DNA from 3 places in the Dongshaea marina genome. Region 1 is predicted to be linked to each of the others. Evidence: predicted binding sites of a transcription regulator. Region 1 holds the regulator's gene; each other region holds the start of a gene.
What was found. The regulator LexA, encoded in region 1, represses DNA repair genes until DNA is damaged. The targets are predictions, from matches to a motif close to ANCTGTNTNNNNANACAGNT.
Positions count from the first base shown of each region.

Region 2: a site for LexA is predicted at 2,947-2,966, ahead of DB847_RS16450 (YebG family protein). Genes of this name have one in related genera too.
Region 3: a site for LexA is predicted at 6,323-6,342, ahead of recN (DNA repair protein RecN). Genes of this name have one in related genera too.

Region 1 covers NZ_CP028897.1:4,554,977-4,565,791, forward strand. The annotation lists gene rraA (ribonuclease E activity regulator RraA) at 53-538, shown strand; gene DB847_RS21300 (cell division protein ZapB) at 577-807, opposite strand; gene DB847_RS21305 (cation diffusion facilitator family transporter) at 948-1,862, opposite strand; gene trmL (tRNA (uridine(34)/cytosine(34)/5-carboxymethylaminomethyluridine(34)-2'-O)-methyltransferase TrmL) at 1,981-2,445, shown strand; gene DB847_RS21315 (hypothetical protein) at 2,470-2,658, opposite strand; gene dinF (MATE family efflux transporter DinF) at 2,879-4,228, opposite strand; gene lexA (transcriptional repressor LexA) at 4,373-4,999, opposite strand; gene DB847_RS21330 (flagellar basal body-associated FliL family protein) at 5,113-5,553, opposite strand; gene DB847_RS21335 (chorismate--pyruvate lyase family protein) at 5,716-6,282, shown strand; gene ubiA (4-hydroxybenzoate octaprenyltransferase) at 6,279-7,148, shown strand; gene DB847_RS21345 (hypothetical protein) at 7,533-7,733, opposite strand; gene yciH (stress response translation initiation inhibitor YciH) at 7,828-8,151, opposite strand; one part of gene DB847_RS21355 (IS5 family transposase) at 8,614-8,989, shown strand; one part of gene DB847_RS21355 (IS5 family transposase) at 8,989-9,380, shown strand; gene DB847_RS21360 (aldo/keto reductase) at 9,390-10,229, opposite strand; gene DB847_RS21365 (IS982 family transposase) at 10,530-10,815, shown strand, end outside.
Region 2 covers NZ_CP028897.1:3,506,461-3,517,275, forward strand. The annotation lists gene DB847_RS16440 (queuosine precursor transporter) at 1-546, shown strand, start outside; gene DB847_RS16445 (hypothetical protein) at 930-1,673, opposite strand; gene DB847_RS16450 (YebG family protein) at 2,554-2,871, opposite strand; gene DB847_RS16455 (YgiQ family radical SAM protein) at 3,113-5,296, shown strand; gene DB847_RS24475 (hypothetical protein) at 5,397-5,555, opposite strand; gene DB847_RS24480 (hypothetical protein) at 5,708-5,845, opposite strand; gene DB847_RS16460 (YbfB/YjiJ family MFS transporter) at 6,029-7,237, opposite strand; gene DB847_RS16465 (LysR family transcriptional regulator) at 7,338-8,192, shown strand; gene DB847_RS16470 (permease) at 8,445-9,350, opposite strand; partial or broken gene DB847_RS26705 (LysR family transcriptional regulator) at 9,471-9,920, shown strand; gene DB847_RS26710 (LysR substrate-binding domain-containing protein) at 9,959-10,345, shown strand; gene DB847_RS16480 (tRNA-uridine aminocarboxypropyltransferase) at 10,370-10,815, opposite strand, start outside.
Region 3 covers NZ_CP028897.1:3,736,290-3,747,104, reverse strand. The annotation lists gene thiI (tRNA uracil 4-sulfurtransferase ThiI) at 1-1,066, shown strand, start outside; gene DB847_RS17515 (nuclear transport factor 2 family protein) at 1,239-1,631, shown strand; gene DB847_RS17510 (AraC family transcriptional regulator) at 1,628-2,347, opposite strand; gene DB847_RS17505 (S9 family peptidase) at 2,400-4,478, opposite strand; gene recN (DNA repair protein RecN) at 4,644-6,317, opposite strand; gene DB847_RS17495 (sugar O-acetyltransferase) at 6,418-6,999, shown strand; gene DB847_RS17490 (hypothetical protein) at 7,125-7,391, shown strand; gene DB847_RS17485 (cytochrome b/b6 domain-containing protein) at 7,468-8,118, shown strand; gene DB847_RS17480 (HlyD family secretion protein) at 8,346-9,314, shown strand; gene DB847_RS17475 (ABC transporter ATP-binding protein) at 9,295-10,218, shown strand; gene DB847_RS17470 (ABC transporter permease) at 10,215-10,815, shown strand, end outside.

The DNA.
Region 1 (10,815 bases):
CCTTTATACTGGAGATCAGAGTTTTCTGGGTCCCAATACGCGAGGGCTGATAATGGAATACAATACTTCTGAGCTTTGTGATACCTATCTTGATATGGTCGATGTTGCCGAGCCCATGTTTACCACCTTTGGTGGACGAAATTCATTTGGCGGTATCATCACCACGGTAAAGTGCTTTGAGAGCAATGGGTTGCTATCTGAAGTGGTTCAGGAGAACGGTGTTGGCCGGGTGCTGCTGATCGATGGTGGTGGCTCGCTGCGCAGAGCGTTAATCGATGCCGAGATCGCTGAGATTGCCACTGAGAATGGCTGGGAAGGGATTGTCTGCTACGGCTGTGTGCGTGAAGTTGACACCCTGGAAGAGCTGGATATAGGGATCCAGGCACTGGCATCGATTCCGGTTGGAGCCGATAGTGAGGTGAGTGGAGAGCGGGATGCGGCGGTCAACTTTGCAAGCGTCACCTTCTTGCCAGAGGATCACCTGTATGCCGATACCACAGGCATCATCCTCTCGCCCGAACCCCTTGATATTGAATAACTCATACAAAAACGCCAGCTAATGCTGGCGTTTTTGATTTACACATTCTCTTCGACCTGTTCAATTTTTCCCAACAGGGCATGCAGACGCTCTTGCCAATGGTTGTGCTCATTGCGCATATGATCGTTTTCGTTACGCATGTGCTCATTTTCCTGGCGAAGGTGCTCATTCTGCCCACGCAACTCTTCAAGCTCCATTTGGAGTAGCGAAATGGTGTCAACTGCCGCCTGAACCTTAGCTTCCAATTTTTCAAACACTTCGAAAGACATAATGAATTCCCACCTGTTATTGCTTGACCAATAAAATTCCCTGTATCTATGCAGGATACCTATTACTCATGGCCTCAACAAGACTCCATGAGTAATCGATCGTTAAAAAATCCGAGCTACTTCAATGTTTAAAGCCATGGCTAGGCTCGACTCCCCCAATGCCCCTGATTACGCAGCTCTTTGGGAACTACAGAGAGAGGATCCATGTGGACAATCACATCGGCCCCGGGAAACTCCTCAAGCACCCGCTGCTCCACCCTGTCGGCAAGCGCATGGGCCTCCAGCAGAGGCTGGCTGTCATCAAGCTCTAAGTGGAACTGGATAAACCGGGTCGGCCCCGCCTGGCGGGTCCTGAGATCGTGAACCCCATAAACACCCTCAATCCCGGAGGTTAACTCGAGGATCCGCTTTTGCTCCTCTTCGGGAAGCTCCCTGTCCATCAGGGACTGGGCTGCATCATAACCGATCTTCAGTGCACCATAGAGAATATAGCCCCCCAAGAGCAGGGTGAACAAACCATCGGCCCACAGCCAACCAAAATAGGAGAGCGCCAGAGCCAAAAGTACCCCAAAATTCAAAAAGAGATCCGTCTGGTAATGCAACGAATCAGCCTTGATCATCAAAGAGCCGGTCCTCTTGATCACATAACGCTGGAAAGACACCAGGATCAAGGTTGCTACGACAGAAAATAGCATCACTCCCATGCCAGCTCCCAGATGAGAGAGCGGCTGAGGCGAAATTAGGGATGAAATCCCATGGATCACCAGAAGAACCGCCGAGCCACTAATGAAGGCAGACTGGGCCAATACAGCCAGGGATTCGACTTTACCATGACCGAATCTATGATTTTCATCGGCGGGGGTCATCGCAAAACGGATCGCTAAAAGGTTAATCAAAGAGCCGGAGATATCCAGCATGGAATCGGTCAGAGCTGCCAGAATACTGGCCGCATCCGTGGTAAACCAGGCGATCAGCTTAACGACGATTAACACTGCAGCCGTAAGGGTTGCAGCCCAGGCCGCTGATTTGACCAGGCGAGAGTATTGCTGCTCCACAGCAGTGCTCCTCTTAGAAAAAATGAAAAGCCGATTATACCCCTATCTGGCTAAGACCTTCCATTTCTCTCACAAGCTGGGTATGCTGCTGAGCTTTCATTTCGACAGTAAAAACCTCATGTTACAGATTGCCCTCTACCAACCCGAAATCCCACCCAACACAGGGAATATCATCCGGCTGTGTGCTAATGCAGGTTTTGCTCTGCACCTGATAGAGCCACTTGGATTTGACTGGAATGAAAAACGGGTACGTCGGGCGGGCCTGGATTATCATGAATTCGTCAATGTTAAACGCCACAAAGATTATGAAAGTTTCCTGCAGGATGTTGGCCCGGCCCGGATCTTTGCCTGTACCACCAAGGCGACCCGCTATCACCACGAAGTAAATTATCAAGCCGGCGATGTCTTGCTGTTCGGACCGGAAACCCGGGGCCTACCGCCAGAGATCAGGGAGTCTTTACCCCCGGAGCAGAGGGTACGTATTCCGATGAAGCCGGATAGCCGGAGCATGAATCTCTCCAACGCAGTTGCCGTGTTCGTGTATGAAAGTTGGCGCCAGCTTGGGTTTGAGGGAGCGATTTAAGCTCCCAGAGTTGCGAGAAGGGGCTCACCAGAGCGCGAAGATGATCGCAGCAAGGATGCAGAGCAGGGTAAACACGATATCAAAGAGTCTCTCGCCTTTTCTGACAGGCTTTTTATCATTGGCAGGCTTTTTGGCTTTCTTATCCTGAGGAATAGGTTTGCCTGCCGGGTCGTTCTCTATGACCTCTTTGGTTGCTTTATCGGGCTCTGCCACTGTCCACACTCCTGTATCCAGAGAAACAAAACGCCTGCTTCTGGTACAATTTTAGCCCAGACCCATGGGTCAGCACACCCAAAAATCCTATTGTTTTTAAAGCTCAGCTAACGCTGCCGGAGATGCTCTGAAGCGGACCGCTTTTCACACAATAAACTCAGGAAATACAATGCGACCGCTCTAATATAAGGAGCTTATGTCACCGCCGCCTTACCGAAGCCTAAGCCAAAGAAAGCTGGTTAAAGCGCCGCTCTTTGCGCCACAGGATAAGCGCCATACTCAGACCCCTTCCTAGCATAAAAGCACTCATCGCCGCCCACAGAGCATGGTTTCCATAGCTACTCAGGAGCCACCATATCGGGAAGAAAAAGCAAGTCGTCGCAACCAGCATCGCATTGCGCATCTCCTTGGCCCAGGTAGCCCCGACGAATACCCCATCGAGAATAAAGCACCAGGCACTTAGCATGGGGATCGCCACCAGCCAGGGCAGATAGAGCTCGGCGTTGTGCTGTACCTCTTTGAGGCTGGTAATAAGGCCGATCAGGAGATCACCTCCCAGGCCATAAACCAGCGAGAAGCCGATCGCAACCAGGCCACCCCAGAACAGGTTGAGGATCACCACCTGGCGAAACTGAGATCGCTTTCCCCGACCCAGGGCATGGCCCGCCATCGCCTCTGAGGCATAGGCAAAACCATCCAGACCATAGGAGATAAACATCAGAAAATTCAGCAAAATGGCGTTGGCGGCAACAATATTGTCACCCAGCGCCGCACCCTGCATCGTCATGAAAGCAAAACAGAGCTGCAGGCACAGCGAACGAATGAAGATATCCCGATTCAGCCCCATCATCAGCAGAAGCTCCCGACCACTCGCCAGCTGTCGCCAGAGCTTCTCCCCGAACTCTTTCCATAGGGGCGAAAGCATGCGAGAGCAATAGAGCAGCGCAAATGCTAATCCACAATAGTCAGCCAATACTGATGCAGAGGCACTGCCCGCAACCCCCCAGCCAAGCCCAATCACAAACCAGACATCCAGCACTATGTTGACCAGATTGGTAAGGATCAACAGCAGCATCGGCCCCCGGGCGTTTTGCATGCCGATCATCCAGCCCAATAGGGCAAGGTTTGCCAGGGCAGCCGGGGCGCTCCATACCCGGATCTTAAAATAGATTTCGGCATAGTGGCGAACCTCAGTACTGCCTCCCGTCAGCTGAAACAGCCAATGAGCCAGGGGCCAATGCAGCAATAAGATAATTAGTGCCAGCACCAGTGCAACCAACAGTGAGCGCCCCAGGATCAATAGCTGCTGACGTCCATCACCTGCCCCTAGCGCCTGAGCGGTCAGCCCTGTGGTGGACATCCTCAAAAAGCCCAGCAGCCAGAACAATAGGTTGATCACCATCGAGCCCACTGAGACTCCCCCCAGATACCAGGACTTATCCAGATGGCCGATTACGACCGTATCCGCCAGTCCCAGCAGAGGCACGGAAACACTGGACAGTACCATGGGCAGAGCGAGGGAAAATACCCGCCGATGGGCAGATTTTTGAACAAACCAGCTTGGAAGCATGCAAAGAGTATCCTGGAAACTTACCGGGCTCGAAAGAGGGCGCATAAAAAACCGCCAGATCATAGCGGTTTCATTGCCTGATGAAAAGGCGATGGGGCCTGATAGCCCCAAAGAGATGGAGTGCCTGAGATTTGGCTTGAAGCTTTACATCCAGTCGGCGTTTCGAATGATGCCCACAGCCAGCCCCTCGATGGCCAACTCCTGCACACTGAGATCTACGATAATGGGATCGAGTTCTTCATTTTCGGGATGAAGCAGCACCTCGTTTCCTTTACGCTCAAAGCGCTTAACCGTGACATCTTCACCACCAACCCGGGCCACCACTACCTGGCCATTTTGTACATCCTGTGTTTTATGCACCGCCAAAAGATCCCCATCCATGATCCCGATATTCTTCATACTCATCCCATGTACCCGCAGTAAAAAATCGGCGCGGGGTCGAAACAGGCTCGGGTCAACCTGGTAGTGAGACTCAATATGCTGCTCCGCTAAAATTGGCTCTCCGGCGGCTACCTGTCCGATTAGAGGCAAGCCTGACTCACTGTCGGCCTCCAGCTCTTCTCCAAGCAAACGGATCCCACGTGAAGTACCGGGAACAATCTCGATCATCTCTTTGCGGGCCAGGGCCTTGAGGTGTTCCTCTGCAGCATTGGCGGAGCGAAAACCAAGCTCTCGTGCAATCTCTGCCCGGGTCGGAGGCATGCCGGTTGCCTGAATATGCGATCGGATCAGATCGAGCACCTGAGTCTGGCGGGGAGTTAGTGGTCTCATCACAGCCTTTTCAGTAAGTTATGAGCTATATACTGTGAGTATATACAGTAGGTTTTAAATGGCAACGAAAAAACCCCGCAAATCATTGCGGGGGGCTCCACTCAATTCATCTGCTACTGGTAGATATACTTGGTGAACAGCAGCTCACTAATCAGTTTTTTGCCTGTCTCCTGAACCAACAGCTCGTTGAGCTTATTCTTACACCTGAGGCGAAACAGCTCTCGCTCCTTGAGGGACCTTGCCTGAGTCGCCGTCAAACTACCCAGCATCTTGATCAGGGCATCTCGAAGCAGCGGCTCGTGGGTTTCTACGGCGGCGAGAGCAGACTTGTTGTCCACCATCACCTCAACCGTAACCCTGACATAACCCAGGTGCTTTCCCCTGGAGATGTAATTGGTGATGATATCGGGACGAAATGCAAAGTAGGCATACTCTTTTTTTCCACCCGATGTCTCTTCGGCAGCCGGGGCAACCTCCTCTTCAGCATACACATAGGAAACCGGGGGGATGGCAAACAGCATTAGCAGAGCAAAAGAAAAGAGTGCGGCTTTCATCATCAACAATCCCTTAATTATCTTCCCACTACTTTAGTGTTGGTGCCCCAAAGATAACCGTCAAGAAAGGAGCTTCATTTGCTCCCTTACATTTTATCTCGCTTTACCTGATAATAAATCCCCTTTTCATTTAGCCGGTTCAGACAGATCGCAGCTGAGGATATGACAGCATTATCATCACTATCATCACAGTTAAGCCTTGAGTGGCAGGATTCATCCTGTTTTCCTAACCTGCCTCATAGACTCAGCGGCTGGTTAAACTCCCAGGATTCTATGACGGCCCGCCTCAAACGCCACTGCGCCCACTTCGAGGTTCTGCGGCTTAGTGAGAGCTGGTACAACAATGAGCAACATCAGCTGATCCGATTACTTGATGACGGCATGCTGTTTGGTCGTGAGGTATTACTGTGCTGTGATGAGAGCCCTGCTGTTTATGCCTGGACCCTGATCCCGGAAACAACGATCCAGGCCACCGGCCACCCCCTGATGCAACTAGCCGATCAACCTCTTGGGGAGCTGCTGTTCAAGGGTTCAAAGGCGCGCCGGGAGAGGCTACAATTAGCAACATTTGCTCAACATGAGCTGCCGCCTAAGGTATTACGCCACATCAAGCTTCAGAGTTCGGAGCCTTTGTGGGGACGCCGTTCCATGCTCTATTATCAGCAACACCCTCTGCTGGTTCATGAGCTTTTCCTTCCGGGGATGGCAGCTTACAAGGATAATCAATGAAGCTGACTCTCAGGCAACGCTGCACCGCCTATGCTCAACTCACCCGACTGGATAAGCCAATTGGCAGCCTGCTGCTGCTCTGGCCAACCCTGTGGGCACTGTGGATTGCCAACCAGGGTTTTCCCAGCCTCCACCTGCTTGTGGTTTTTGTCATAGGGGTTTTTGTGATGCGCTCGGCCGGTTGCATCATCAATGACTTCGCTGACCGAAAGCTTGATGGCGCGGTCAAACGTACCGCAAACCGCCCCCTTCCCAGTGGCACCCTGAGTGAAAAGGAGGCCAAGGGCCTCTTTACCGTCCTGGTGTTGATCGCATTCGGCCTGGTGCTCACTCTGAACCGATTCACTATCCTGCTCTCAATAATCGCGCTGGTGGTCACCATCTGTTATCCCTTCATGAAGCGGATCACTCATCTGCCACAGTTTGTTCTGGGTATCGCCTTCTCCTGGCCGATCCCCATGGCATTTGCCGCATCCCTTGGGCATATTCCACCCATCGCCTGGCTACTATTTATTGCCAACTACTTTTGGATCATCGCCTATGACACCATGTATGCCATGGTCGACCGGGATGATGATATTCGGATTGGCATCAAATCGACCGCTATCCTGTTTGGTCGCTTCGATCGCCTGTGGGTTGGGATATTTCAGCTACTGACCCTGCTGCCCCTGTTGTTGCTGGGAGAGATTGCCCGGCTCGGAGCTTTTTATCTGACCGGGCTGGCCGCCATGACGGCGCTGTTTGGTTATCAGCAGTATCTTATCCGTCACCGGGTGCGCACTGGATGCTTTCGAGCCTTTCTCAATAATAACTACGCCGGAGGCCTGCTGTTTATCGGGCTGGCGATTCATTACCTGCAGGGGTAAGAGAGAGGTTTATCCTGCGGATGGCCTGATTGCCGCTTTGCGGCAATTCACTTTTCCTAATAGCAACCGGGTTGCATTGCATGCTGCTCATATTGTGGCTGCCGCCACAGGTCTCGGGGTGCCGACAGCACATTACTTTTGTACCGCCAAAAGTAATCAAAAGCTCTCTTCGCGTGATGAGTCCCTCCATCAAGCTACGATGCTCGCCATCCATGGCTCGTTAAGTTAAAGGCTGCCTCTTAGCCCAAAGCAAACAGCCCTACTCAATATACCCTGTCACCTCAGATGCAAGAATGAAGTCCTGGTCTCTTTCATCTGGATGATGGAGTTTCATCATAAGGATCCAATGAAATGTAAAAAGATGAATCCCCACAACGTAAGAATTTATACATACTCAAGAACACCGGAGAGCCTAAGAGTAATGGTATTCACACCTCTATGTTGAGGGAGATGAAACTTAAGTGTCGCACTCATTCGATCATCAGCCGATAGATCAAGTGAAAGCCCTGTTAGCTCAGAGTCCAATAAGGAAGTATTGTTTTTCATAAACTCCTGAAGCTGCCTATTTTTACCTATCTCTTTCATCACTCCAGTCCTATTAGCGCCTTGAAAAACAGGGTGTCTGAGAACAACCTTGACCAGCAGCTTCAGGCAAAAAAATCAGTCCGCAGGGTAAGGGTCAGCCGCCTGCCAGTTTTACCTTATAGCCCTGCTTTTCGAGATACTCCTTGAGCTTTTCCCGGTTATCGCCCTGGATCTCGATCTGCCCCTGCTTGATAGCACCACCACAACCACACAATTTTTTGAGCTTCCCGGCCAGAAGCTTGAGCTCAGCATCATTAAGCTTGAGCCCTGTGATGATACAGACTCCCTTGCCCTTACGTCCCTTAGTCTGGCGAAGGATACGGATCACCCCATCATTTGGCCCTGAAGATGGTTTTGCCTCTGCGGGAGCTTTTTCCTGGTGAATCCGACCGGTCTCGGTGGAGTAGACTAATCCCATGGGATACCTCAAGTAAGATGGCCGTAAGGCGGCACTGGAAACGGGTTACCTGTGCAGGATAATCCAAACAGGTGTGCAAGCGAAACAGAAACTCTCATCTGCGCAATTAAGTTTTAATCTTAGCCATATCAAATGATCGATGGCTGATGTCTATCTAGAGCTATTTCGGATTAATCAGAATAATCACATTCGGCTCGACTAAAAGAATTTCAGGCTTTGCTAAGCTGACCTTCTGCAGCAGAGCGGCCAGGGGCGTGGTTGCATAGCAACAAGCGAGAGGCAGGGACGCCGAACTGGTAAGGGTTATCATGGATGATAATCGGCATTGCGAGTCAGCGTGTAAAGCCTGAGATTAATCACAGCGTTGTCTCCATTTATGGAGAAAATGCTCTAGGGGCTGTCGTCATGAGCGGACTAGTTTGAGTACAATATATTCTTTCATCATTAATCTGGAACTACACAATGAAGAGCCCAGCCCACCGACGCCATGACATATCAGACCGAGTATGGAGCCTAATCGAACCCCATATATTGGGAAGAAAAGGTGATTGGGGAAAGGCGGGTCGAGATAACCGACTCTTTATCAATGCTGTTTTTTGGATTTTAAGGACAGGCTCACCTTGGAGAGACCTTCCTCCCGATTATGGCGACTGGAAAAATACCCATCGACGCTTCAGTCGCTGGCGTGATAAGGGAGTTTGGGCTCGCCTCCAGGAACGTTTAATCCATGAGCCTGATTTTGAGTGGCTGATGATCGACGCCAGCCATATCAAAGTCCACCCAGATGCCAGCGGTGCTCAGGGAGGTAATCAGGATATGGGGATAACAAAAGGGGGCTAAACAGTAAAATCCACTTGGCTGTAGACTCTCATGGCATGCCTGTTAAGTGCTTTGTTACCTCAGGTACAACGGCAGACTGTTCTCAGGCCTTGGCTCTGATTGATAGTGTCGATGCTGAGTATTTACTGGCTGACAGAGGCTACGATACCAATGCCTTGGTCTCCCAAGCCGAGTTTCTGGGAATGAAAGTGGTTATTCCATCGAGGAGAAACCGGAAGGTGCTACGGGAGCATGATAAAGGTCTCTATAGAGTTAGGCATTTGGTAGAAAATGCTTTTCTTCATCTGAAGAGGTGGCGAGGAATCGCGACACGATATGCAAAAAATACCGCTTCATTTGAAGCGGCGGTTCAAATACGTTGTGTAGCACTATGGGCTGCCATCTTATGACGACAGCCCCTAGGGCACGGAATGTCCCCTGGAGGCCACCCACACCCGATACCACTGCTCAGGTGTCAGCCGATACCTCAGGGAATCTATGGCTGATTTGACCCGTTGGATCTGTCCCGAACCAATGATCGGTAGCGGCTGGCTTGGCAGAGTCATGATCCAGGCGTAGACCACCTGATCCAGGCTGGTGCATCCGAGCTCATCGGCGATCGACTCCAGCTCACGGTGTACCCTGCGCCCCTGCTCAGTCCTTGCTGAGAAAATATCTCCTCCCGCCAGGCAGGACCAGGCCATAGGGCGAGCTCTTAATCTCTGTAGCTGATCCAAAGTGCCATCGTCAACCACAGTGAAGTTGAGTGGATTGATTTCGACCTGATTGGTGACCAGGGGTTGATCCAGGCGTGACTGCAACAACTCAAACTGAGATGGAGTAAAGTTAGAGACACCAAAGTGTCGAACCTTTCCTGACTCTTTGAGCGTATTAAATGCTTCGACAACCTCATCGGCGTCCATCAAGGCGTCTGGGCGATGGATCAGCAGCAGGTCCAGGTAATCGGTATGCAGGCGCTTAAGAGAGTTTTCAACCGAGAGGACTATGTGCGCCTTGCTGGTATCATAGTGATTGATCTGACGCTCGGGAGTTGACGCTGATACCAACTTTATCCCACACTTTGAGACAATCTGCATCTTGGATCGTTGCACGGGCTCAAGCCTCAGGGCTTCACCAAACAGGGTCTCACACCGATAGTCGCCATAGATATCCGCGTGATCGACCGTAGTGACCCCAAGCTCCAGGTGCTGTTTGATAAATGCGAGTCGTTGCTGGGGAGACATCCCCCAGTCGGCCATCCGCCAATATCCCTGAACCAGCCGGGAAAACTGCGGCCCCCGGGGGCCATTAAAATACTTTGAACCTGAGACACAAGCATCCTTCCTGTAAGTGATGGTGAGCCATCACAAGTGGCTCTTTTCCTCAACCAAGTACACAACAAACTGCCTCATCCGGGAATAAAAGTCTATTGAAGGGCGAGGTGACCATGTAAACAAAGATTATCTAAGGAACCTGAGCTGCGCATAAGAGGGGAACTAAAAGCCCAAGCTGCGATCTGATCGTTTGTCCAGAACCATCAATCGCCAAGGAGCTTGGGCATGATCAATTTAGAAGCTATTTTCGTTGATGTCGATGATTTCTGTCAGGTCTTTCTACCCGCTTGGCAAAAACAGCAGATCTCCTTAGGTGTGAAGCAGCGGAACAGACCCTCTCGCCTGGCTGTCAGTGAAGTGATGACCATCGTCATCGCATTCCATCGCTTGGGATTCCGAGACTTTAAATCCTATTATCTTCAGTTCGTATGTAAGTACTGGAAAAGCGAGTTCCCCGGCCTGGTGAGTTACACCCGGATGTTGAAATTGATGCAAACGACCCTTGTCCCTT
Region 2 (10,815 bases), 1.0 Mb from region 1:
GTGTATGGCTATAAATTTGCCAGAATGGCAGTCTGGACCGGTTTTTTATTTAACTGGGTATTTGTGATCTACGGACAGATTATTACTCACATGCCGACACCTGAGTTTGCCTCCCAGAGTAATCATATCTTCGATTCTCTGCTGACCATGAACTCAAAAATTATTATCGCATCGACCATCAGCTATATCATTGCAGAGCCCCTGAACAGCTATGTGATGGCTAAACTCAAGATCCGTAGCAAGGGGAAACTGATGGGAGCCCGCTTCGTGGCTTCAACCCTGGTCGCATCTTTCTTTGATAGTAATATCTTCGGGTTTATCGCTTTTTATGGCGTGATGCCGACCCAGGAGCTGATTAAGTTCAACCTGACCATGTGGGTGATTAAAGTGATCATCGAAGTGATCGGTATGCCCTTCTCGGTGCACTTTGCGCGCAAGCTCAAAAATCTGGAGAAGCTGGATATCTACGATGATCGCACCAATTTCAACCTGTTCAAGCTCAATACCGAGTATGGGCCCCAAGATAACCGTTACCTCAAGAACTGATGAGCTCTAAGATGACAGGGATGTTTTCTTGGCTTTTCAGTGTAGGACCCGGTAGGCTCATAGCCTTTCACTACAGTGATCGGCTGGTGACAGAGTCTCTTGGCGGCATCCATGCCGCTTTAAATTAAAAATCAGACGAATATAAGATCGTCACTGGCTCACTATGCCAACTCATTTTTAATCTCCCGTCGCGATTAAGCTTGAGTAAGGATTTCGTCAATATCTGTTTACTACTTTATAGGCACCTTTCGGATTTTTAGCCTTCTCCGAGTAGTAATTCACATTTTGTTTCTTCGAGCAAGCAGTTCCAATAAATCCGAAAGTATGATGAACTTTATCTGATGCACTTGTGCCTCGTACCTCCCAACCGTGAGCTTCCGGCTTTATTCGCACCCAACCTGCCCCTCATCAAGGTTAAGTAACATAACATGCTTAAACTGCTCACCATTTTCCGGATTCACTATTGTGGGAGGGATATTAAATGCAAAAACGTCCCCTCGGCTTACTCTACCAAGGCTAGGTGGAATTATCCTTGAACCGTAGCGTTTCAATATCTGACAAGTAAATGAGTCCTCATCTCGATTGCTCATCAAATAACCAGTTAACTCCTGATCAGCTGAATGATGGGAGCTAATTCGCTTTTCGCCCTCCATCATAAATAGGTTTTTTATATCAAATATATGCTCATGAGTAAGATTGGTAATATCAATAGCGCCACTTCCAAGAAAACCTGACCCCGCACCTAAATCATTATCTTGATAAAACTCTCCAGCAAGGACTCGGCTCAGAAAGATACTAAAATCCATCCGGGTCTTAAATTGAAACGGCTGAGTAGCATAGGGATACATCAACAATGCCGCATCACAGGCACGATCAATAACTTTTCGGCTATGTGTTTTTTGTGACCTTATATGCATACCTCTATGATTATCGATATCACGAATAAGGGACCTCATATCAATCATGATAGGCCCAAAGCGAGAAGACTCACTCATAGCGTTGCTGAACAAAAAATTATCTACGATATCTCTCCTGACTAGATACATTTGAGATTTTTTTTCACTCGATGTCGCACTATATTCCACTCTGGGTGAGTTCATAGAAAATAAGTCATTTGAATCACACATTGTTTATTAACCCCTAAAGTTATTGTTTTACTTTAACCTAGCTCAATCCTATATCGAAAATAAAAATATCGACACACCTCCACCCTAATATAATTATCAGAGCAGATTAACTGTCAGTTCATTAATAGTGATTATATGAAAAATAATAAATAGATATCTCCATTATAAATATCACCATATAAAAAACAACTTGGACAGCTCGGTAATCTGTATCAATAGAAACCTTAATCACCGCCCCCCACGGCTACAACTTCGTTGTAACAAACTCTAAATCTACGCAATGAAGTTCGCACAACATTCATTCATGGCAGTCCTCCTTAGTGCTCTAATTCGCTCACATAGAAGAGACTCTGAGTTGCATGGTTCAGCCCTTTTCTGCTGAAGCAGGCTTTATACAGTTCCAAATGAATCGATGCTTTTAAAAATAACGACTTCTTTGATATCTGGATAAAAAGAATCTTTAAGTAAATAACTCCAAAAGATAATCTTTCGAATAAGCTATAAACTATTGTTTTGAGTCAAATATGCACTCCGGAGATCTGGGCTTTCCTCTGTATGCCTTGTGAACAGAAATAACAAGCCGCACAACTCATCATTTCGGAGTCGAAAAAAGCTTGTTCAGATCCTCTTTAGGAAAGCACAGAGAAAAATAGTTAAGGGTTAGGACCAATAGATCCATTGTTGGCGAGGGGGCCTTGCCCCTGAGGTGAGTCGTGGGAAAGAGAGCTTAAGAGTCCCCGGATGTCCGGAAGGTTATCTAAACGATTCACTTTAGTCAGCCTGGTAGGCAGCAGGCCTGAAGATTGCCTTTACCCACCGGAGTTCGGCAGCCTAGCTGAGCCCCACAGCTCAGCTAGGCTGAAAAATGCTGGGGAGTGATTTAAGCTGCTTGCTCTTTATCGTCCACAGCTGGCTGCTCTGCCGAGTTATCATCTGCTTTAGGCTTGGGCTGGGACTTGGCAGCCTTGACCTTCTTGGCTCCAAGGGCCACCAGCACAGCCTCACGGTTTTTCGCCAGATAGATGCTAAGCTCCTCTCGCTGCCTGTCATCCAGCGCCACCTCGACTCCCTCAAGCAGCACAGACAGCTCATCGGCCATATCTAACATACGATCATGTTCATCTGCCTGTTTTTTATCTGTGGTGCTCAAAACTTCCTCTCCATTGCGGATCACGACATACCGGGTTTCTACCGCCATCTTGATTCATCTCCACTCGTTTGACTGATCAGCATCACCGGACCATTAAGCGCCTGGTATACGCTTAACTCGAAACACTGTTTTTTTATACAGTACATTGTAGCCTCTGTCGCAGCATAGTTCCAGATGAAGTCACCTTATTTTATGGGGCTAAGCCACTGAAAACAGGGAGCTGGCCGAAAATTAGAATAATTTGTCATCAACTGCTAACATAGCGCGCCAACTTACTGAGAGCTTTTCTATGCACAACACAACTGAGCTTTATTCTTATCCAAAATACTGGGCTGAGTGCTATGGCACAGCCCCATTTTTGCCGACCTCTCGTAAAGAGATGGAGGCTCTTGGGTGGGACAGTTGTGATGTGATCATTGTGACCGGTGATGCCTATGTGGATCACCCAAGCTTCGGCATGGCGATCATCGGCCGGTTGCTGGAGGCTCAGGGGTTTCGGGTTGGGATCATCGCGCAGCCGGACTGGAGCAACAAGCAGGCATTCATGGCGCTGGGCCAGCCCAACCTGTTTTTTGGGATCACCGCGGGTAACATGGATTCGATGATCAATCGTTATACCGCCGATCGCAAGCTACGCCACGACGATGCCTATACCCCGAATAATGAGGGGGGCAAGCGCCCCGACAGAGCTACTCTGGTTTATAGCCAGCGCTGTAAAGAGGCCTATAAAGAGACACCAGTGCTGTTAGGGGGCATCGAGGCCAGCCTGCGCCGCCTGGCCCACTATGATTACTGGTCCGATAAGGTCCGCCGCTCGGTCCTGTTCGATGCCAAGGCCGAAATGCTGCTATTTGGCAATGCCGAACGCGCCCTGGTCGAGATCGCCCACCGGCTGGCCAAGGGGGAAGCGATCGAAGAGATGACCGGGATCCCGGGAACCGCCATCAACCTCAAGGCTTTGCCCGAAGGTTTTCGTGAAATTGATTCCTCACGCATCGAAAAGCCCGGCCAACCGATGGCGATGCCAAACCCCTACGCCAATGAAACCGAGTGTAAAACCGCTGAGCCAGTCGCGGTGGCACAGCCGATTCAGGTTCGCCCGTCGCGCCACGATAATAAAAGCACAGTAGTTCGCTTACCCGCCTTTGAGAAGCTGCGTAACGATCGCATCCTTTATGCCCATGCCAGCCGGGTGATGCACCTTGAGACCAACCCTTACTCGGCGCGCCCCCTGATTCAAAAGCATGGGGATCGAGAGCTGTGGGTGAACCGCCCACCCGAGCCTCTGTCAACCAAAGAGATGGATTACCTGTTCGGACTCCCCTATGCCAGAGTCCCCCACCCTGGTTATGCGAAGGCTAAAATACCCGCCTATGAGATGATCAAAACCTCGGTGAATATCATGCGTGGCTGCTTTGGCGGCTGTAGCTTCTGCTCGATCACCGAGCATGAGGGACGGATCATCCAGAATCGCTCTCAGGAATCGATCCTTGAAGAGATCAAGGCAATTCGCGACAAGGTTCCGGGCTTTACCGGCACCATCTCAGATCTCGGTGGACCAACCGCTAACATGTACCGGCTGGGCTGCTCAGATCCCAAGGCGGAGGCAAACTGCCGTCGCCCCTCCTGCATCTTTCCGGGGATCTGTAAGAAACTCAATACCGATCATCGTCACACCATAGATCTGTATCGCAAGGCGCGTGAGATCAAGGGGATCAAGAAGATCATGATCGCCTCCGGGGTACGATACGACCTGGCCATCGAATCTCCCGAATATGTCCGGGAGCTGGTGACTCACCATGTGGGGGGCTACCTTAAGATCGCACCCGAGCACACGGAGAAGGGCACCCTGGATCTGATGATGAAGCCCGGCATGGGCACCTATGACAGGTTCAAGGAGCTGTTTGAAAAGTACAACCGTGAAGCGGGGAAAAAACAGTACCTTATCCCCTATTTCATCTCGGCCCATCCGGGCTCTACCGATGAAGATATGCTCAACCTCGCCCTCTGGCTCAAGGCGAATGATTTTCAGTGTGACCAGGTGCAGAACTTCTATCCCTCACCCATGTGTAATGCCACCGCCATGTATTACTCAGAGACAAATCCTCTGAAGAAGGTGAAATACAAGGGGCGCGAGGAACTGTTTGTCGCCAAGGGCGAACGGCAGCGCCGGCTGCATAAGGCGTTTCTTCGCTACCATGATCCAGCCAACTGGCCCTTGCTGCGTGAGGCTCTGATCGGTATGGGGAAAAAGCAGCTGATCGGTCATAAAAAAGGCTGCCTGGTTCCTCCCAAGGGCAGCCAGGAGGAGCAGGCTCCATCCAGAGCCCGTACATCCGGTCGCCATAGTGCCAAGCGCTTTGCCACCAAGCACCCCAGGCAGCCGGATCAACGCAAAGGAGAGCGCCAGGAAAAGCGTCCCCCGAAATCTGCCAGAGCAGCTAGCAAACCGGGCAAAAAGCCACGCAGTTAATTCCAAACAAAAAGGTGAGCAGCACCAGCTACTCACCTTTTTTAATCCCAGAACTCCAGGGATGAATCTTTATTTTCTCAGGGAGATCGCCCCCTGTGGGTCAGCGCTTGATTCCCTTAGCCGCGAGTTTTGCAACCTGGGACTCTCGCTGCTGCTTATCCAGCTCCAGTTTTTCGGGGGATGGCCAGGATGCAGCTCTCGCCTCAAGCTGACTCGAGAACAGATGATGCCACAACCGCTTTAAACTCTTTTTCAACATACTCATACCGGGAAAATTATAATCACAACTTCACTTGCAACGGAGCGGTTCAGACCGATAACCCTTTCTCACTGATCCCCGGGTGCTGCAAGTCATAAAACAGATACTCAAGCCCTAATTCCGATTGGGCTGCTCAATCCTATGCTCAGGATTTATGCGGCTTCCTGCTGTGGCTGCGGCCAATTAAGCTCCGCCTCCTGCTCTTTTTTCCCGGACTCCTTTTGGGCCTTTATCTGCTGAGAGTAGTTGAAATACGACATCTCATAGTCATCGTGAAATACTGTGCTCATGGTTACCTTCGTCAATCAGTTTGGATTATCGGTTTTGCTTCTTTAAGGCGGGATCGCCCCCCTTACAAATCAGGGCGACATGTTAGTCACTACTCACTGACAAAGATATCGGGCAAATGGCTTATATTCTGAGATTGATGTCAGAGAGGAGCCCCCCCTGTCTGGCAGGCGTTGAGAGGGAGTTCAGGAAAAAGGTTGATAACTTGCCATACCGGGAGCCTGGCTAGGATCTGAGGCCACAAACTTAAGCATTCCCATCAACACAGTACCTATGACCATGATCCCACCGGCCAGATAAAGCCCATCCCGGTAAGGTAGTTGATAGCTGGTCATGGCCGCAATCCCCAATGGAGCCAGGATCTGTGCTATGCCATAGCTGATCGTCATCTTGCCCATCATTTTTCCCGGATTCTCGGGATAGAACTGACCCACCATGGTGAGAACCAGGCTCACTATCCCCATGAAGGTGTTGCCAAACAATACAGCACTCACCAGTACGCTTAATACACCTGAGTCCATCACCGGAAGCAGGATCCCAAGGCACTGCAGCAAAAAAGCCCAGATCAAGGCGTTAAGCTGACCATAGCGCCTGGCAGCCCTGTCCCACATCATACAAGCCGGGGCTGCTGAAAGCCCAATCAGGATAAAGACGAGGTTGCCCTGCCCCCCCATTCCTGGAAGCTGATTGATAATAGCCACAATAAAGGTAGCACTCACTACATATCCCACACCGGCACAGAAATACCCCATCATTAAGACTTGTATAAAACGTTGGCCTGGCCTGCTCGTCGATATTGGTGCTTTTAGGGGCCGATTAACTTGCTCCACAGGTTTTGGCAGCCAGGCCAGGGCGGGATAAAGCAGGATGCAACCCAAAAGTGAGTAGCCATACCATAATTGCTGCCAGTTGAGTTGACGGCGGGCCAGCTCAACCACAACGGCTGCCAGAACGATTCCAAGGCCAATCCCACTAAAATGCACGCCAAGCTCTTTACCTTTTTGATGGCTGACCAGCCAGTTGAGCACTAGCCCTGAGCCCATCAGCATCCCGGCGGCGCTCCCCACCCCGGATAAGAATCGCACAATAGACCATAGCCAAAGATCAGTGGTCATCGCCATGGCTGCCGTCGACAGCAAAGCCAGTAAAACTCCCCAACGATACAGGGTATCTTTAAGACGAAGGGTTTTCACACTCGCTGTAATAAGGGTTCCAACCAGATACCCTACGTAGTTGACACTTGCCAGCCAGGCACCTGCGCTCTGGCCCAGTCCAGCCTGATGCTGCATCACAGACAGCATGGGGGTATAGGAGAAACGGGCAATCCCTATGCTCAAAATCAACGAGCAGATCCCGGCTGCCACCACTTTCATTTTTTGGATATCTCTCACCACTTTTCCCCCTGAATAACCATGAGATCTGCACTATAAAGAAGTTGTTGCATCAAAAATAATGAATTATTCTGATCAGACTGTTCTTTTTTAGAGATTTGTTATGGAGCTCCAGGCACTACATACCTTCAAAACCGTAGCCCAAGAGGGAGGGATCCTCGCTGCCTCCCGAAAGCTCAATACGGTCCAGTCCAATGTCACCGCCAGGATCAAGCGACTTGAGTCTGAATTAGAAGTTCAGCTGTTTCACCGTCAGGGGCGTGGGATCACCCTTTCAGCTGCTGGCCGACTGCTGCTGGAGTACAGCGAGAAAATGCTGGGCCTTGAGCGACAGCTGGTTTCTGCGGTACGCCAGACCGGAGAAAGTTATGGTGAACTGCGCCTTGGAGTAATGGAGTCGTTTGCCGGCACCTATCTTCCAAGCGTGTTAAAGGAGTTCCAACCTAAACATCCGGGGCTAAACCTTAAGATCGATAGCGCGACCAGCGGTGAACTCCTGAGGCTGCTCATCTCCCACCAGCTGGATCTCGTGTTTGTCGCAGGACCAATCGATCACCCGGATCTCATCTCACAAACCCTCATCGATGAAAGATTAGCCCTGGTCCACAAAAGAGGGGAATCCTGGAAAAAACTACCCTTCATTTTGTTTCGTGAAGGCTGTGCTTACCGGGAGCGAGCCCTGGAGTGGCGAAGAGAAAATGGTGATCCAACGCCTGAGATCATGGAGCTTGGAACCCTGGATGGAATTTTAGGCTGCGTCGCCGTCGGGCTGGGCTGCACCCTGCTGCCCATGAGCGTAGTCAAAGCCTCTAAATTCTCCGGGGAGCTTGAGATCATCGAAGTGGAGGATCACATAGCCAACACACCGACCGTGATGGTCCGGCACCGCGATGCTCTCCCCCTTACGGCCTTTGAAAACCTCAGAGAATCAGTACTCCATATCTCAGAGCAGTGTTAGAGCGTTTTTCGGATACACCGGTTCATCTCATGAAAGCGGCTTTAATTTTGATCGCTGACTCGCAAGACACATCCATGTTGCTCTACTGCAGCATCCTTGCTGCAGAAGGTCAGCTTAACAAAGCCCAAAGCAGCACTTGAGTGAATAACTACCCGGATTAAACCAAAAATGCTCTAGATTCAGGGCTGTCAGGACTGAGCTCCCGCTCCGATCCCGATACCCCAGAACAATCAACAAATAGAATCGCTGCCATCAAAACCATAGATTCACAGTAAGTCCACTGATGATAGCAATAGAGACAACGACCAAAATAAATGTGAGCACCAGGGGATAACGAAACAAGCTCTTTAGCAGCACAATCTCCGGTACACTGATCCCTGAGCTCCCGATGATAAAAGACATTGCAACTCCTGAGCTCATCCCCATCTTGAGGAAGACTGAGATAAGCGGGAATAAAGTACTCACACGAATATATAGGGGAGCTCCCACTACAGATGCAAGTATGATGGTGTACCAGTGATCATGACCTAATGTTTGGACTATAAAATCTTTAGGAACAAAGGCTTGCATTAGTGTCGCCAGACCAACGCCCAATAAGAGATAGGGGATAAAAGACACAAAGCTACGATACGATCCTGCAATAAATTCGATACAGTGATCACCTATCGACTGGCTTCTGATCCGTGACAGCCCCTGTTTCCCAGCTCTGCAACCCGTTATAGCCTCCCCTGATGGCTCTGAAGTGATGACAAATCGCGAAAAGTGAAACTTCTCTAACAGCCATGAAAAAAGGACAGCCAATATCACAGCCAGTAAGGTATAGGCCACAGCAACCTTTAAGCCAAGGGAGGCTGTAATCAGGGTAAAAATTAATGGGTTGACCAGGGGTGAAACAAATAAAAAAGCCATTGAAGGCCCAAATCCCGCCTGAGCTCTAAGCAGCTCCCTGAGGATCGGTATTGTCGTCACACTACAGAAGGGAGTCAGGCTCCCAAAAGCGATGCCCGCCACATAACCTCCCTTACTTGAGAAAAAAGTTCGAAGTTTATGGGCAGGTAAGGCCAGCTTAATGACCTGGAGGAATACACTAACCAGCGCCAGTACAACTCCAATTTCAACCGTGATGTTAATTGCAAAGTGAATAACAGAACTCCACATAGCTACTCCTAAGATAAACAGATCTGATACATCAAGAAAATCAATTTAGGAGTAGTTTATTTCTCTTATGTGTTCTATAAAGGCAATAAACACAAAACATTGTTGTATTAAAGAAACAATATGTTTGAAAAGCTGATCACATTTGCCACAGTTAGCGAAGAGCTGAGCCTCACTCAGGCGGCTGAAAAGTTAGGGATATCAAAAGCCCAGGTGAGCCGTCGGCTTGCAGAACTTGAAAAAGAGCTTGGTTGCCAACTGCTCAATCGATCGACTAGAAAGGTGAAACTCACAGATGCCGGGAAACGGCTGCTGCCTGAAGTTCAGGGCCTTTACCTCCAGTATCTGAAGGTTGTTAGCCAAGCCTGCCAACTCAATGATGAAGTATCCGGTCGATTCACCATCACCTACCCCAGTTCTATTGCCACATCACTGTGTAGTCAGGCCATCACAAGAATCATGAAAACCTATCCGAAGCTTAAGCTTGAACTGAGGATTACCAGTAAAGTATTAGATCTGATTGATGAGGGTGTCGATCTGGCGATACGCACTCACCAGATTCACAATGAGCGCTACATTGGAAAAAAAGTCAGAGAGGTCAAAGAGATCCTATGTTGCCATCCAAGCTTCACCCGGGAGTTAGCCCCCTGCGCACTCCAGATAAACTGGGAGCTCGAAATATTCTTTACAATCCAGAGAGCCAATCATCTCCAATCTCTCTTTACCATAATGATCAGTGCTATGAGCTTGAAAAAAAGAACTCTCAGGCTATCAATCAAACACTCGTCATCTATGATCTGCTCCGACAAGGAGCTGGAATAGGACTACTCCCGGACTATATGGCTGAACCCTCTATCGCCAACGGAGAACTAATTCAAATCTGCCCGGGTTGGCATACCCCTGGCTGGCCGATCTGTTTGGTGTACCCCTACCAAAATCCCACTCCTGCGAAGTTAAAGGCTGTTCTGGATATCTTGCTGGAATCGATCCAGAGGTAGATGTCCCAGCTGAGAGAAACGCTGTCATTGCTCATCTGGAGTAACTTTGGGCTGGCGGGCTGCAATCCGCTCAATAAAGGTATCAAAGGCCTTCAGGAGTGGACTGGCATCCAGCTGTTCAACCTGGGTCAGGGCTAAGTAAACCGCCTCCAGGGTCGAAAGCTGTCCGGGCTTATGAGCTTTGCGAACTCTGTATCCCGGCAGCTCAAGCTCGGTTGAATCAAGATCCAGATGCAATCGCGGAAGGCTTGCCACCAGAGGGTTAAGGTGCATCAACTTGCGGGTCTTGCGCCAGGTGCCATCCAATACTATCAGTCGATATTCCTGTGGCTCAACCTGCCGGGGTGTCAGCTTGCTCGCGTCACCGGCCGGATCCGGGTAGAGCAGGATGGGCTGTTTGCCATCCGCAAACAGGGCCTTTTGCAGCTCAGAAGATTCAAACTCCTCACCAACCAGTAACCGGTTATGTT
Region 3 (10,815 bases), 820 kb from region 1:
GGGGGGGCACCTTAATCAGAACTGCTCAACCGGTGGGGTGAAGCTTAAAAATCCTGATACCGAGGTACTGCTGGAGATAGAGGATGACAAGCTCTATCTGGTTTGTGATAACTACAAGGGCCTGTGTGGTTATCCGCTGGCAACCCAGGATCATGTGTTGAGCCTGATGTCCGGTGGTTTTGACTCGGGAGTCTCCTCATTCCAGCTGATCAATCGGGGTAGCCGGGTTCACTACTGCTTCTTTAATCTGGGTGGCGCCGCCCATGAGATCGGCGTGAAAGAGGTGACCACCTATCTGTGGAACCGCTATGGTTCCTCTCACAGGGTTCGCTTCATTTCGGTTCCTTTTGAGCCGATTGTTGGAGAGATCCTGGAGAAGGTGGATCATTCCGTGATGGGTGTAGTGCTCAAGCGGATGATGATGCGTGCTGCGTCCATCGTCGCAGAGCGCTTTAATATCCCGGCCCTGGTCACGGGTGAGAGCCTGGGGCAGGTTTCCAGCCAGACCCTGGTTAACCTGTCGGTTATCGATGAAGTGACCAAGACCCTCATTTTGCGCCCCCTGATCGCAACCGATAAGCAGGACATTATCGACACCGCCCGCAAAATCGGCACTGCAGCCTTTGCCGAGACCATGCCCGAGTATTGCGGGGTGATCTCTCAACGACCCACGGTGAAGGCCGATCGCGCCGTGGTGGATGCCGAAGAGCGCAAGTTTGATATGTCACTGATTGAGAAGGTGGTCAACGAGGCCAAGGTTCAGGATATTCGTGACGTGATGGAGGAGTCGAATCAAAGCGTTCAGGAGGTGGAGACCGCCACCGAATTTACCGCTAAGGATGTGATTCTGGATATCCGTACCATAGATGAGGTGGAGGAGCAGCCCTTGCAGGTCGAAGGCATTGAGGTGATCCATGTTCCCTTCTATAAGCTTGGCAGCCGCTTTTCTGAGTTGGATAGCTCGAAAAACTACCTGCTTTACTGTGAGCGGGGGGTAATGAGTAAGCTGCAGGCACTTTACCTGCAGGAGCAGGGCCACACCAATGTGCGAATCTATCGCGGCTAACCCTCTCTCAAAGCTCACCGCTATGAAACCAGTCCTCAGGGCTGGTTTTTTAGTTTCAGAGCCGGAACTTGGCGAGAATTCATAACCGTTTGGCGGGAAGCCATAAGTATGCTAGCCGGCCCTCTGAGATGATGCTTAGGTCATTCACCAATGCGAGTAAAAGGAGTTCGCTATGGATTACAAATTACGCTTTAAACAGACTTTTGAGAAGGTTTTGGGAGATGTTCGCTTCGATGAGGCAGTGATCCGCCAGCACTTTGCCCCCGATTATCATCAATGGGTTGATGGTAAAGAGCTGGATCTGGACGACTTTATCCAGCACATGCGGGCTTTAAAAGCGTCCCTTGAGAGTTGTGAGTTTGAGTTTAGAAAGCTGATTGTTGAGGGCAATGAGTTGCACTCCACCCACTATGTCGATGCCGTGAAAAAAGATGGTGGCCGGGTCAAGGCCAAGGTGATCGGGCTTTTTAGCTTTAACCCGCAAGGACAACTCACCAGCTGCGACGAGATGACCTACCTCATCGAAGGAAGTGAGGCGGACAGGGATCTTGGATCTCGTACTTAGGAGTTACCCTCCCTTTGTCTGAGGTAGCTGTGGTAGGCCGAGGAGAATGCGGGCAGGCTTTGGTAGCCTAGATCCAGGGCGATCCGGGTCATAGATCGCCCCTCGGCCAGCCATTGGCGGGCCTTACTCATCACCAGTTGGTTGCGGTAGAAGCGAAAGCTGCAGCCAAAAGTCTGAGAGAACAAGCGATTGAGCGTTCGCTCCGAGGGGCCATAACGTTTGCTGAGCTCCCTGAGGGAGAGGTTGATCCCGGGCTCGGTGCTCAGAGCCCCAATAATCGGTAGCAGGCGCCTGTCCAGCAGGGGCAGGGATGGTTCGTCCAGCTGTGTTAGCTGGCCAAGCTGATCAAGGAATACCTGCTGATAGGAGTGTTTCAGCGAGCCATTGTCATCGAGGCGATGGCCCAGGGCGTCGATTAGGCCGATCATCACAGGTGTGACCTCAAGCTTAATAATGGCATCGGGCATGCTGGCAGGTGACTGCAAGATGTAAATCAAAGAAGCGCGGCTATTTTTCAGGACCTCAAAGCTATGCTCGGTTTTCCCCGGAACCCATATTAGCTCACCATTGGTCACCAGCTGAGTACCAATCGCGGTTCCCAGGATCCCGCATCCCCGGTGGATATAGACCAACTGAGGATGCGGATGCTGGTGGCCGGTGGTGCTCTCTCCACACTGGTACTCTCTATGCCTGAGCTTCAATGGCTCTGAGATCACGACTCTCTCCTGAAAAACATAAGACTCACATCTTTATGTGGATCGGGTTGCTTCAATGCTCCGCGTGATGGAGCAAAAATGCAAACTCCCGCGCCGTATCTTCAAAGTGCTTGAAGCGTCCGGACTTTCCACTGTGCCCGGCATCCATATCCGTATACAGCAGCAACTGGTTATCATCTGTTTTAAGCTCCCGGAGCTTAGCAACCCACTTGGCGGGCTCCCAGTATTGCACCTGCGAGTCATGTAGCCCTGTGGAGACCAAAAGGTGTGGATAATTCTGAGCCTTCACCTGGTCGTAGGGGCTGTATGACAGCATATTGTGATAATCCTGCTCATAGTTGGGATTACCCCACTCATCATACTCTCCCGTGGTTAATGGAATTGATTCATCCAGCATGGTTGAGACTACATCGACAAAGGGCACCGCGGCGATCACCGCCTTATAAAGCTCAGGTGCCTGGTTGATGACAGCTCCCATCAGCAGACCGCCGGCGCTACCGCCCATGGCCATCAGCTTATTGGCGGCGGCATAGCCTTTGTCAACCAGGCCACGGCTGACATCGATAAAGTCATTAAAGCTGTTTTGCTTATGCAGCAGGCGGCCCTTGTCGTACCAGTTGCGGCCGAGCTCTTCACCTCCGCGGACATGGGCGATGGCATAGACAAAGCCCCGGTCGAGCAGGCTCAGGTTGGCACTACTGAAATCGGCATCAAGGCTGTGGCCGTATGCGCCATAGCCATAGAGGAGCAGCGGATTTTGATGGTTAAATTTATTCTTGTGATAGACTAGGGAGACGGGTACCCGGGTGTTATCCCGGACGGAGATCCAAAGGCGCTCACTTTTATAGTTTGAGCTGTCGAAATTTCCCATCACCTTGCTTTGCTTAAGCAGCTGGCGTTCGCCACTGTCGAGATCCAGCTCGTAGATGCTCGAAGGGGTCGTCATGCTGACATACTGGTAGCGAAACTTATTGGTATCGGCGACCGGATTGTAATGAGCAAGCAGGTTGTAAGTGGGATCATTAAACTCAAAGTTTCGCTCCTCACCGCTTGTCAGGTGGATCTGGCGCATGCGAGGCAATCCCTCAGAGCGCTCCTCTACAATCAGCCAATCTTGCATCAGCTCAAAATGCTCCAGGAGTATCTCCTGGCGAGCCTCGATCAGGGTTGTCCACTCTTTGGTGTCTTGGTGACGGTTCCCTGTGGTGTTAAGCAGGGCGAAGTTCTTGCCCGGTTGGTTACTGAGTATATAAAACTTGCCCCTGAAGTGATCCAGGCGGTATTCATGCCCGGGGCTGCGCGGCAGGAACACCTCTGGGGAAGACTCTATTCTGTCCAATGGGATCAATCTGACCTCCGAGGTGGTGGTGCTTTCTATCGCGATGACCAGGTATTGCTCCGAACGAGTCTTATAGATAGAGGTGTAAAAGGTATCGTTGAGCTCCTCATAGACCAGTAGATCATCCTCAATGCAGCTCCCAAGGCAATGCAGGTAGACCTGGTAGGGTAAGAGGGTTTGCGGGTGCTTGCGGACATAGAAGATATGTTGATTGTCATTGGCCCACACACACTCTGAGATATTCTCTATTTCATCAGGCAGCGCTTCGCCGGTTTGCAGATTTTTAAAGCGCAGCTTGTACTGGCGGCGGCCGATTGTGTCCTCCGAGTAGGCCAGAATCAGAGAATTGGCAGACAGGGTCAGATCGCCCAGCTGGTAGTAATCATGGCCCTGGGCTCGCTGATTACAGTCGATGATTAGCTCCTCTGGTGCCGCCAGCTCCCCTTTGTGGCGATAATAAGCCCGGTAATCCTCACCTTCGGTGAATCGGGATTGATACCAATAGCCTTTTTTGAAGTAAGGCACAGACTCAAGCTCTGGCTCCTGGCGAGCTACCATTTCCCGATAGAGCTCCTGTTGGAGCGGTGCCAGAGGCTTCAGAGCCTGTTCGGTATAGCTGTTTTCCTGGTGCAGGTAGTCCAGCACCTCGCAGGCTTTGCGTTCATCATCTCGCAGCCAGAAGTAATCATCCTGTCTGTGGTGGCCATGGTTCTCGTGGGTATAGGGATGTTTTGCTGCTATGGGTGGAGTCAGCTTAGTGTCGTGCAAGGGATGCCCTGAATTGTCAGTGATTTTTCCTGATACTAACCAACCCGGCTTCGCTTCACAATGAAGCTAAGCCGGAGGATGGCTGCTGGAGTAGGGAGCCGGCTTGGATCATTGCCTCCAAATTGAGCCGAGCCATGGGGCTACACGCGGCATTTAGTCACATACAATCATGTGCCACAGGTGCTTAGTCTAACAGGCCTCATCAAACAGCAGCTGCCTGGCGTTAGCCAGGGTTGCATCTGTAATCTGATCGCCTCCCAGCAAACGAGCCAGCTCCTCAATACGCCGGTTCGGATCAAGGTGCTCCATGGTACTTTCGGTGGTGTCACCATCATTTTGTTTGGAAACAAACAGGTGTTGGTGCCCTTGACCTGCAACCTGCGGCAGGTGGGTAACCACCAGGACCTGAGTCGCCGAGGCAAGCTGGCGTAGCTGTTGGCCAACTCTTGCGGCGGTCGGACCACTGATCCCGACATCAACCTCATCAAAAATAAGGGTCGGGGTGGCCATCTTTTTGGCAATGATGGTTTCGATCACCAGGCTGATCCTTGAGAGCTCTCCGCCGGAGGCAACCTGGGAGAGCGGGTAGAGATCCTGACCCGGATTAAGAGAAACCAGGAAGGCGACGTCATCAATGCCATCGACGGAGGGCGCAGCCTTAGCCTTGGGTTGGATCTCTATGCTGAAGCGACCCTTTTCCATATTCAGCTCGTGGATCCCCTTCTCAATGTCGCGGCTCAATCGCTTAGCCGCCTTGTTGCGACTGGCGCTCAGCTTATTGGCGATCTCCAGATAGCATTGCTCAACGCTGGCGATCTCCTCTTTGAGCTCAAGCTGTTGCTGGTCGTTGCCTTCGAGCTGCTCAAGTTCATCGAGCAAGCTCCGGTGGTGTGCTGCCAATTGCTCAGGGCTGACCTGGTGTTTGCGCGCCAGGTTCAGCACCCGGGTCATTCGGTACTCGATCTGCTCAAACTGCTCGGGGTCAAACTCCAGATGCTGCTGATAATGTTGCAGTTCATCCCGGCTCTCCTCAAGACTGATCAAAGCTTCCTGAACCAGCTGTAGCGGATTGGCCAGCTGTTGATCCAGCTCTTTGATCTCCTCCAGCGGTGAGACTATGCCCTGGAGCAGGCTGATGACATTTTCAGAGGTATCTCCCCCGAGGCGTTCAAGGCACTCATAACTGGTTTGCTGGAGCTGAGAAAAGTGGGAGAGCTGCTGATGCTGCTGCTCCAGCTCCAGATATTCACCTTCGGCCAGGGCTAGCTCATTGAGCTCTTCGGTTTGGTACTGGAGCAGCTGCTGACGGGCATGGCGCTTTTCCTGTTGCTGTTTTAGCTCCTGGAGTTGCTGAGTCAATTGTTGGTATTGGATGGCGCAGTTGCGGGTTTTTTCGAGCAGGGTGGGGTGCTCTGCAAAGGCATCAATAATGTTACGCTGCTGGTCGCTGCGTAACAGCTGGTGATGGGCATGTTGACCATGGATATTGATCAATTTATCGCCCAGGGCCTTGAGCTGGCTTAAGGGCACCATGTTGCCATTGATATAGGCCCGGGAGCGTCCCTCCGCGGTAATGGTCCGGCGAAGAATACACTCCTTGCCATCGAGAAGTTGCTGCTCTTCGAGCCATAGTTGAGCCTGAGGGTGCTCCGAAAGTTCGAAGTGGGCACACAGCTCGGCGCGAGGAGCACCCTTACGAACGATACGGCTCTCTGCTCTGCCTCCGAGACAGAGGTTCAGAGCGTCAAGGGCGATCGATTTTCCAGCCCCGGTCTCACCCGTGATACAGGTCATCCCTGGTTGAAACTCTAATTCCTGGTATCTGACGATCGCAAAGTTGGCAATAGTGAGCTGGGTCAGCATAGAGCACCTGTATAAATCAACATTACTGTATATGTGAACAGTATAGCTTGACTTATCTGTGAGTGGAATAATCAATTGAGATCATGAGGAGGTAGCCAGGATGAAAACCGAGTTGGAGAAAATGTTGAGTGGAGAGATCAGCCGGGCAGGGGATCCCGAGATCCATGAGATCCGCATCCGGGGACAGAGATGGCTCTCAAAATTTAATCAAAGTGAGTTTACAGCCGATACAGAGCGCCGGGAGTTGTGCGAGCAGCTTTTCGGTCATTTTGGCAAAGGGAGCATTGTTTGCTCACCATTTACCTGTGAGTTGGGGCAGTTCATCGAGATTGGGGAAAAGTGCTATATCAATTTTAATGTGACCATTTTGGATCTGCACAGGGTGAGCATTGAGGATCATGTGATGATTGCTCCTAATGTTCATATTTATACGGCAACCCACTCCCTGGATCACAGTAAGCGCTTGGACTGGGAAGTCATCGCCAAGCCCGTCACTCTAAAACGGCACGCCTGGATTGGTGGAGGAGCGGTGATCTGTCCGGGAGTTACCATAGGTGAGCGCTCAGTGGTTGGGGCCGGAGCCGTAGTGACCCGGGATGTTCCCGATGACTGCGTGGTTGCCGGAAATCCTGCCCGGGTGATCAGGAAGCTCAATCAGCATGAACTTCAGGCATCACTGTGATGATGGAGTTGCCGACAGGCAGTTCCTGGCTCATTCTTAAATCGAGTTGATGAATCAAACAGAGCAGAACTATTTTCGGGGTGAGACAGGAGATGTCTCAATGATGCCAGTGCCAAGGAGGCCCCATGAAATATGCAATTTTTTGCGGCAAAGGTTATTTCAAGTGTGAGGTGACCGCCGACTCTCCTAAAGATGCTGCAGTTATCTATGCCACGGAGCGACTCAGCCACCAACAGCAGGCAAGAATAGTCTTGTGTCCTAAGGAACGAGAGGCGCAATATGTGGTCTATGAAATGGATGGGGAGGTGCCTGACTATGAGTTTGAAGATGAAAGGGCATTTGCCTCGGCGATTCCGGTACAGGGGGATCCCTACCACTATGTGGATGAATAATTCTATCTGAACCCTGTGCTATTGAGTGGTTGATTCATTCTCAGGTTCGGCCTGAGCTTTTTAAAGGAGAGTAAATATGGCGTTGGCGCAGCTAAAGGCTAGGTCCTGGGTCCAAAAAATATCGGGAGTATTGAGAAGGGTGGTGACCATTGATGACTCCTCGACTCGTCCGGTGCATTCCTGGACCACTCTGAATAAAACTCTGCATATCAGTTTTGCCAGCCTGATCATCTTGCAGCTTCTGAGCAGTGATCTGATGCATAGTCCCTGGAAACCGGGGCGTGTCGTCAGTGATTTTTCTGCCTTCTTTTTCTATTTTCACCTGATAGCCGGCTGCCTGACCCTGTTTGTCCTGGTGTGTTATTTTCTGCTGAATCTGTCTGAAGCGGCCCGGGCACACCTCTATCCATGGGGGCGCCAGGGGCGTGCGGATATCATGGCCGATCTGCGGCAGATTTTCTGCCAACGCAAGATGCAACCGGCCCATCGTTGTGGCGGGCTGGCGGGCCTGGTTCATGGCCTTGGCTTTTTGGCTGCGGTGGGAACGGCACTGACGGGAGCTAGTTGGTTACTGCTGCGTCAGATGGGGTTTGCTCCCGATCTGGTTCACTTTGTCAAAGAGTGTCATGAGTTTATGACAACCTTCGTGTGGATCTATGTGATTGGCCATGTCTGTCTTGCGGTGGTGCATTTTCTGGTCGAGGATGACTCCCACGCCAACGGCTAGGTTATAGTTTATCTTGTATTGAAGTAGGGGCATTATCAGATGCTGTGATTATGCCCCTGAATATTCTCCCTTCTTTAAATCACTCTATCTTGGGTTTGAACCGCTTGCCTGAAATGGCGAAATAAAAGCTATCTGTGCGCCCTGTTGGCTTTGTCAAAGTTAAGCATCTACATTTTAAAAGTTCCTTGTTATGCTTATCGATAACAGGGATACATTCGGAGCGTTCCATGCGACTGCTTGTATTCAGTGCTTTGGTCGTGCTGCTTAGCGCCTGCCAACCACAAAGCTCTGATCACCTATTTCAGGGATATGTCAGTTCAGATTTAACCTATATCAGCTCTTCTCAAAGTGGGGAGTTGACCCGGTTACCCGTGAGTCGTGGCACCCCGGTCGCCAAGGGTGAGTTGTTGTTTGAACTGGATAAGGATCCACAGCAAACCGAGCTCAAGCAAGCTTATGCGACCATGCAGCAACTGCGCTTTGAGCTCTACGATCTGGAGAAGGGAAAGCGTGAGCCCTACATCGAGGGGATCAAGCAGCAGATCCGCGAGTTGGATGCCAAACTGGAGTTAGCACAGAAAACCTTCAAGCGTTACCAAACCCTTATCAAGAGTGGTTTGATCCAGCAGGAGCAGGTTGACGAGTCTCGCTCCGAGGTTGAGCAGCTTACCCATCAGCGGGCAAACCTGCAGCAGAATTTGGTGATTGCCGAATTGCCGGCCCGTGAGGATCAGGTGGAGGCGGCCAGGGCTCAACTCGAATCTCAGCAGGCACTCCTGATCAAGGCGCGCTGGGCTTTGGCTCAAAAAACGCTGCATGCCCCCGCCAAGGGGCGCATCTTTGATACCTATTACCGGGTCGGGGAACAGGTTCCGGCCAATCAGCCGGTGTTGTCACTGCTGGATCCGGACCAACTGAGAGTTGATTTTTTTGTTCCCACCCGACAGCTTTCTTCGATAAAGCCTGAGCAAAAAGTGCTGCTGAGTGACAGCATGACCCACAAGCGGCTAACGACCGGGCTGGTGAGCTTTATCTCGCCCGAGGCAGAGTATACGCCGCCGGTTATCTACAGTGAAAAGCGGATGCAGGAGATGGTCTATCGAGTCGAGGTCACACCGAATAAACCTTTAGAATCAGGCCTGAATCTGGGACAACCCGTGAGTGTGGAGCTATGTGATGCAGGCGCCTGCAATTAATGTTACCGGGCTGACCAAGCGTTTTGATGGCCAGGAGGTTGTCAGCGGGCTGAATCTGCAGATAGAGACAGGGCAGATCTATGGTTTTCTGGGCCCCAACGGTAGCGGGAAAACCACCACCATGCGGATGCTGTGTGGCCTGCTAAGCCCGGATGCCGGCAGTGGCTACTGTCTGGGATTGGATATTTGCACCCAGACAGAGCAGCTCAGGAAGCGGGTTGGCTATATGACCCAGAGATTCAGTCTCTATGAAGATCTCAGCATTCGCGAGAATCTTGATTTCACCGCCCGCATCTATGGGATTGACCAGCGGCGTCAGCGGGTAAATCAGACCTTGGAGCAGCTTGGGTTTTCAAGAAAGCGCGCCAATCAGTTAGCTGGCCAGCTCTCCGGCGGATGGAAACAGCGGCTGGCGTTGGCCTGCTCTATGATCCACAAACCCAGGGTATTGCTGCTCGATGAGCCAACGGCGGGCGTCGATCCCAAAGCAAGAAGGGAGTTCTGGGATGAGATCCATCGTCTGTCAGAGGAGGAGAAGGTCACCACCCTGGTCAGTACCCACTATATGGATGAGGCGGAGCGTTGTGAGCGACTGGCTTTTATCGCCTGGGGTCGGATCATGGCCGATGGTACCCTGGAGTCGATTTGCAAAGAGACCGGGCTTCGAAGCTGGGAGATCCGCGGAAATCGGGTCCAGCGGCTGGCGCCTGAGCTCAGGCTACTGCCAGGGATTGAGCAGGTGGTCTCTTTTGGGCAGACCATCCATGTGATCGGCACCGATGCCGGGGTGATTGAGCATAGCCTTAAGGGGTATCGCAAGGAGTTTAAACTCAGTGAGCTGCCACCTTCGGCAGAAGATCTCTTTATCTATCTGATGAGCCAGGCCAGGGATAACTTCTCATGAACCGATTCTTCTCGATATCCCGGCTGTGGGCGATGATGATCAAAGAGTTTATCCAGATGCGCCGGGACCGCATGACCTTTGCGATCATCCTGGGGATCCCGGTTCTGCAACTGATCCTATTTGGCTATGCCATTAATACCAACCCCAAACACCTTCCGGCAACTGTGGTGATCCAGGAAAAGTCGCCTCTTATCAGTGAGTTTGTCGCCAGATTGCAGGCCAGTCGCTACTTTGAGTTGTCTCAGCCCGCCCACAGTCTTCAGCAGGCGCAGCGCTGGCTGGATGAGGGGCGGGTGATGTTTGTGATCCGCTTTGAAAAAGACTTTTCTAAAAAGCTTATTAAGGGTCAGCGCCCCAAAATTTTGATGACCACGGATGCCACCGATCCGGTGGCGGTCAGTTATGCTTCCAGTGCCTTTGATGCGGTTGCCAGTGAGGTGTTTAGTGACGATCTTCCAGGATCGCTCTCCTATCTTAAGCCGGGGGAGAACCCGGTTCAGCTGATTATCCATAACAGATATAATCCTGAGCTTTACTCCCAATACAACATAGTGCCGGGCTTGATTGGGGTGATCCTGACCATGACCCTGGTGATTG